DNA from 3 places in the Escherichia marmotae genome. Region 1 is predicted to be linked to each of the others. Evidence: predicted binding sites of a transcription regulator. Region 1 holds the regulator's gene; each other region holds the start of a gene.

The links. Region 1 encodes LexA, which represses DNA repair genes until DNA is damaged. Its sites were predicted from a motif close to TNCTGTATGTACATACAGNA; they were not measured.
Region 2: a site for LexA is predicted at 985-1,004, ahead of dinG (ATP-dependent DNA helicase DinG). Genes of this name have one in related genera too.
Region 3: a site for LexA is predicted at 824-843, ahead of rmuC (DNA recombination protein RmuC). Genes of this name have one in related genera too.

What each region holds. Positions count from the first base shown of each region.
Region 1 covers NZ_CP025979.1:3,612,459-3,614,733, forward strand. Annotated here, with positions in the region: gene plsB (glycerol-3-phosphate 1-O-acyltransferase PlsB) at 1-359, opposite strand, end outside; gene dgkA (diacylglycerol kinase) at 530-898, shown strand; gene lexA (transcriptional repressor LexA) at 1,008-1,616, shown strand; gene dinF (MATE family efflux transporter DinF) at 1,689-2,275, shown strand, end outside.
Region 2 covers NZ_CP025979.1:1,603,666-1,605,940, reverse strand. Annotated here, with positions in the region: gene rhlE (ATP-dependent RNA helicase RhlE) at 1-183, shown strand, start outside; gene ybiA (riboflavin biosynthesis intermediates N-glycosidase) at 417-899, opposite strand; gene dinG (ATP-dependent DNA helicase DinG) at 1,019-2,275, shown strand, end outside.
Region 3 covers NZ_CP025979.1:3,162,977-3,165,251, reverse strand. Annotated here, with positions in the region: gene udp (uridine phosphorylase) at 1-746, shown strand, start outside; gene rmuC (DNA recombination protein RmuC) at 887-2,275, shown strand, end outside.

The sequences.
Region 1 (2,275 bases):
ACATCCAGATTCGGGTTGCTGCGGTGCAGGTCGAGATAATCGTGGAACAGCTTAATGGATTCTTCTTTTGGCGTGTAATAGGTGAAAACACGCGGCCCGCCGTGAATAAACACATAGCGTGGCAGCAGCGTGCCGTCGATCTCCAGCGGCTCTAATGGGTCGGGCAGATCATGTGCCAGACACTGGGCGCGCAACGTCAGCAAATCCGCTTTTGAGTTGTACGGTAAAACGTACATAATTGGACGAGAGGTATCGAGTCCCAGTTCCGGGGCAGGATCTGCCGGAATAGACTTGCTTTTTACCAGGATGCTTAATGGTAAATTCAGTAATTTGTAGTAAATTCGTGGCCAGCCGGACATAAACGATGTAAAGCCTCTGGTTAATAATGCAAATGCGCGGCAAGGATAGCAGAAAGTCATGGGAAATTCTGTGGTATCCGCTCATGTTTCGCGCGGCGTTATGCAAACCCGAGTCATCGGATTTAACGGTACACTGATATTGACGCTCATAATGTAAAAAGGTTCTTTCAATGGCCAATAATACCACTGGATTCACTCGAATTATCAAAGCTGCTGGCTATTCCTGGAAAGGGTTACGCGCAGCATGGATCAACGAAGCGGCATTCCGTCAGGAAGGCGTTGCGGTATTGTTGGCGGTGATCATCGCCTGCTGGCTGGATGTGGACGCGATAACCCGCGTACTGCTTATTAGCTCCGTCATGTTGGTCATGATCGTAGAAATTCTCAATAGCGCCATCGAGGCCGTAGTTGACCGTATTGGCTCCGAATACCATGAGCTTTCCGGGCGAGCGAAAGATATGGGGTCCGCGGCGGTGTTGATCGCGATTATCGTCGCAGTGATTACCTGGTGCATCCTGTTATGGTCGCATTTTGGATAACCCTTCCAGAATTCGATAAATCTCTGGTTTATTGTGCAGTTTATGGTTCCAAAATCACCTTTTGCTGTATATACTCACAGCATAACTGTATATACACCCAGGGGGCGGAATGAAAGCGTTAACGGCCAGGCAGCAAGAGGTGTTTGATCTCATTCGTGATCACATCAGCCAGACAGGTATGCCGCCGACGCGTGCGGAAATCGCGCAGCGTTTGGGGTTCCGTTCCCCAAATGCGGCTGAAGAACATCTGAAGGCGCTGGCACGCAAAGGCGTTATTGAAATTGTTTCCGGCGCATCGCGCGGGATCCGTCTGTTGCATGAAGAGGAAGAAGGGCTGCCGCTGGTAGGCCGTGTGGCTGCTGGTGAACCGCTTCTGGCGCAACAGCATATTGAAGGTCATTATCAGGTCGATCCTTCCCTGTTCAAACCGAATGCCGATTTCCTGCTGCGCGTCAGCGGGATGTCGATGAAAGATATCGGCATTATGGATGGCGATCTGCTGGCAGTGCATAAAACCCAGGATGTACGTAATGGTCAGGTCGTTGTCGCGCGTATTGATGACGAAGTTACCGTTAAACGTCTGAAAAAGCAGGGTAATAAAGTCGAACTGCTGCCAGAAAACAGTGAGTTTAAACCGATTGTCGTTGACCTTCGTCAGCAGAGCTTCACTATTGAAGGGCTGGCAGTTGGGGTTATTCGCAACGGCGACTGGCTGTAATATATCTCTGATACCGCGATGCCGCCTGGCGTCGCGGTTTGTTTTTCATCTCTCTTCATCAGGCTTGTCGGCATGGCATTCCTCACTTCATCTGATAAAGCGCTCTGGCATCTCGCCTTACCCATGATCTTCTCCAATATTACCGTTCCTTTGCTGGGGTTGGTTGATACGGCGGTTATTGGTCATCTTGATAGTCCGGTTTATCTGGGCGGCGTGGCGGTTGGTGCAACGGCGACCAGCTTTCTCTTTATGCTGTTGCTGTTTTTGCGTATGAGTACTACCGGGCTTACTGCACAGGCTTTTGGTGCTCAAAATCCTCAGGCATTAGCGCGGGCGCTGGTGCAGCCGTTGCTGTTGGCGTTGGGGGCTGGGGCGTTGATTGCTCTACTGCGTACGCCGATTATCGATCTGGCGCTGCATATTGTTGGTGGTAGCGAAGCAGTGCTGGAACAGGCGCGGCGCTTTCTTGAAATCCGTTGGCTAAGCGCCCCGGCGTCGCTGGCGAATCTGGTGCTGCTTGGCTGGTTGCTCGGTGTGCAATATGCCCGTGCGCCAGTGATTTTGTTAGTGGTTGGCAATATCCTCAACATTGTGCTGGATATCTGGCTGGTGATGGGACTGCATATGAACGTGCAGGGCGCAGCGCTGGCGACGGTTGT
Region 2 (2,275 bases), 2.0 Mb from region 1:
AGCGGCGGCGGTCGTGGGCAGAGCGGTGGTCGTAGTCAACAGCAACCGCGTCGCGCAGAAAGCGGTGCGAAGGCTGGTAACGCGAAGCCTGCAGCAAAACCGTCTCGTCGTCTTGGTGATGCCAAACCGGCAGGCGAGCAACAACGTCGCCGCCGTCCGCGTAAACCTGCCGCAGCTCAGTAATCTTTTATGCCGGGTAATGCCCGGCATCTGAGACTGATGACAAACGCAAAACTGCCTGATGCGCTACGCTTATCAGGCCTACGTGGTTCCTACAATATATTGAATTTTAACAACTTGTAGGCCGGATAAGGCGTTCGCGCCGCATCCGGCATATCACTACAAGCGCTAGTCAGCAATTTGCAAGCGCGGCAAAAAGATTTCTCTGTTTTACCGCCCACAAGCCACCCGATGCGTTACTTCTCCGCAGCCAATTGTTCGCGCAGCTCCATTAAAAGGTAGCCCAGGCGATTCTTGCCCTGACCATTACCGCCATCTCCCCAGTAAGCATCATTTTTCGTATGCTCAACCAGTTTCGCTGACGCGGTTGCCAGCAGGAGCGCGCGCAGTTCTGCGTGTTGTTCGAATTTAGCGCGAAGCGCTTTGCGCATCACCTCTTCTTTTATCGACTCCCAGTTTTTACGCAGGGGCTTAGAACGGTCACGCCCCATACGCGCGGCGATCATGGGTGAGGAAATCCGGCGGATCTCTTCGTGGTATTTTTCATCAAGGAACTTTTGTGCCTGAAAATAGTGTTCTGAGGTGGGCCAGGTTTTGCCGTCAATCTTGATGGCCCAGGCGGCAAAGTTAGAAAAATCCCCGTAGTCGTCACTGGTGCTGTAGAAATTTATGATGGTGTCTTGCATGACGTGTTGAATCCTTTGTTGTCGAACAGGAATTAGACCGTATTATCCTGGCGGTTATTGCGAGCCACTTTCCAGAAACAGAAAAATCATTACCCCTGAAAACTGAAAAATGCCACAATATTGGCTGTTTATACAGTATTTCAGGTTTTCTCATGGCATTAACCGCCGCGCTTAAAGCGCAAATTGCCGCCTGGTATAAGGCGCTTCAGGAACAGATCCCCGACTTTATTCCCCGTGCGCCGCAGCGGCAGATGATTGCGGATGTCGCCAAAACACTGGCCGGAGAAGAAGGGCGGCATCTGGCGATTGAAGCCCCCACCGGCGTTGGGAAAACGCTCTCCTATTTGATCCCCGGCATCGCCATTGCCCGCGAAGAGCAAAAAACGCTGGTGGTGAGTACCGCTAACGTGGCGTTGCAGGATCAGATCTACAGCAAAGATTTGCCGCTGCTGAAAAAGATCATTCCCGATCTAAAATTCACCGCCGCTTTCGGGCGTGGGCGCTACGTTTGCCCGCGTAACCTGACGGCGCTTGCCAGTACCGAACCCACACAACAGGATCTGCTCGCGTTTCTCGACGATGAACTGACACCGAACAATCAGGAAGAACAAAAACGTTGTGCAAAGCTGAAGGGCGATCTCGATACTTATAAATGGGATGGCCTGCGCGATCACACTGATATCGCCATTGATGACGATCTCTGGCGTCGTCTGAGTACCGACAAAGCCAGTTGCCTCAACCGTAACTGTTATTACTACCGCGAATGTCCGTTTTTTGTTGCCCGCCGGGAAATTCAGGAAGCGGAAGTGGTAGTGGCAAACCATGCGCTGGTGATGGCGGCGATGGAAAGCGAAGCGGTATTGCCAGAACCGAAAAATTTGCTGCTGGTGCTGGATGAAGGTCATCACCTGCCGGACGTGGCGCGGGATGCGCTGGAAATGAGCGCGGAAATTACTGCCCCCTGGTATCGGCTACAACTGGATCTGTTCACAAAACTGGTCGCCACCTGCATGGAGCAGTTTCGCCCGAAGACCATTCCACCGCTGGCGATCCCTGAACGGTTGAATGCGCATTGTGAAGAGTTATATGAGCTTATCGCCTCTTTAAACAACATCCTCAATCTCTATATGCCTGCCGGGCAAGAGGCAGAGCACCGTTTTGCGATGGGCGAATTGCCGGATGAAGTACTGGAGATCTGCCAGCGGCTGGCAAAACTGACCGAGATGCTGCGTGGTCTGGCTGAGTTATTCCTCAATGATTTAAGTGAGAAAACCGGTAGCCATGACATTGTGCGTTTGCATCGACTGATTTTGCAGATGAACCGCGCGCTGGGGATGTTTGAGGCGCAGAGCAAACTCTGGCGGCTGGCGTCTCTGGCGCAATCTTCTGGTGCGCCGGTAACCAAATGG
Region 3 (2,275 bases), 450 kb from region 1:
TTTTTCATCTCGGCCTCACTAAAAACGATTTACAAGGGGCTACGCTAGCCATCGTTCCTGGCGACCCGGATCGTGTGGAAAAGATCGCCGCGCTAATGGATAAGCCGGTTAAACTGGCATCTCACCGCGAATTCACCACCTGGCGTGCAGAGCTGGATGGTAAACCTGTTATCGTTTGTTCTACCGGTATCGGTGGTCCGTCGACTTCTATTGCCGTTGAAGAACTGGCACAGCTTGGCATTCGCACTTTCCTGCGTATCGGTACGACTGGCGCTATTCAGCCGCATATTAATGTTGGTGATGTACTGGTTACTACGGCGTCTGTTCGTCTGGATGGCGCGAGCCTGCATTTCGCACCGCTGGAATTCCCGGCAGTGGCTGATTTCGAATGTACTACCGCGCTGGTTGAAGCAGCGAAGTCTATTGGTGCAACCACTCACGTGGGTGTGACTGCCTCTTCTGACACTTTCTACCCGGGCCAGGAACGTTACGACACTTATTCTGGCCGTGTAGTCCGTCACTTTAAAGGCTCTATGGAAGAGTGGCAGGCGATGGGCGTAATGAACTATGAGATGGAATCTGCAACTCTGCTGACCATGTGTGCAAGCCAGGGCCTGCGTGCCGGTATGGTAGCTGGCGTTATTGTTAACCGCACCCAGCAAGAGATCCCGAATGCTGAGACGATGAAACAAACCGAAAGCCATGTGGTGAAAATCGTGGTGGAAGCGGCGCGTCGTCTGCTGTAATTCTCTTCTCCTGTCTGAAGGCCGATACGTTCGGCCTTTTGTATTTTTGCGTAGCGCCTCGCAGGAAATGCCTTTCCAACTGGACGTTTGTACAGCACAATTCTATTTTGTGCGGGTAAGTTGTTGCGTCAGGAGGCTTTGTGGATTTCTCAATCATTGTTTATGCCATTATTGCACTGGTCAGTGTGGCCATCGGCTGGCTGTTTGCCAGTTATCAACATGCACAGCAAAAAGCCGAGCAACTAGCCGAACGTGAAGAGATGGTTGCGGAGTTAAGTGCGGCAAAACAACAAATTACCCAAAGTGAGCACTGGCGTGAAGAGTGTGAACTACTCAATAACGAAGTGCGCAGCCTGCAAAGTATTAACACCTCGCTGGAGGCCGATCTGCGTGAAGTGACCACGCGGATGGAGGCCGCACAGCAACATGCTGACGATAAAATTCGCCAGATGATCAACAGCGAACAGCGTTTAAGCGAGCAGTTTGAAAACCTCGCTAACCGTATTTTTGAACACAGCAATCGCCGGGTTGATGAACAAAATCGCCAGAGTCTGAACAGCCTTTTGTCGCCGCTGCGTGAACAACTGGATGGTTTTCGCCGTCAGGTTCAGGACAGTTTTGGTAAAGAAGCACAAGAACGCCATACCCTGACCCACGAAATTCGCAATCTCCAACAACTCAACGCCCAAATGGCCCAGGAAGCAATCAACCTGACACGGGCGCTAAAAGGCGACAATAAAACCCAGGGTAACTGGGGCGAAGTGGTATTAACGCGAGTACTGGAGGCTTCCGGGTTGCGTGAGGGGTATGAATATGAAACCCAGGTCAGCATCGAGAATGATGCCCGCTCGCGGATGCAACCAGATGTCATCGTGCGCTTACCACAGGGGAAAGATGTGGTTATCGACGCCAAAATGACGCTGGTCGCTTATGAACGCTACTTCAATGCGGAAGACGACTACACCCGCGAAAGCGCATTGCAGGAACATATCGCGTCGGTGCGTAACCATATCCGCTTGTTGGGGCGTAAAGATTATCAGCAGCTTCCGGGGTTAAGAACCCTGGATTACGTGCTGATGTTTATCCCCGTCGAACCGGCATTCTTACTGGCGCTGGACAGGCAGCCGGAGCTAATCACCGAAGCGTTGAAAAACAATATTATGCTGGTTAGCCCCACCACGCTGCTGGTGGCGTTGCGTACTATCGCCAACCTGTGGCGTTATGAGCATCAAAGCCGTAACGCCCAGCAAATCGCTGATCGTGCCAGCAAGCTGTACGACAAAATGCGCCTGTTTGTTGATGATATGTCTGCGATTGGTCAAAGTCTGGATAAAGCGCAGGATAACTATCGCCAGGCGATGAAAAAACTTTCTTCAGGTCGCGGAAATGTGCTGGCGCAGGCAGAAGCGTTTCGTGGTTTAGGGGTAGAAATTAAACGCGAGATTAATCCGGATTTGGCCGATCAGGCGGTAAGCCAGGACGAAGAGTACCGATTGCGGTCGGTTCCGGAGCAGCCGAATGGTGAAGCT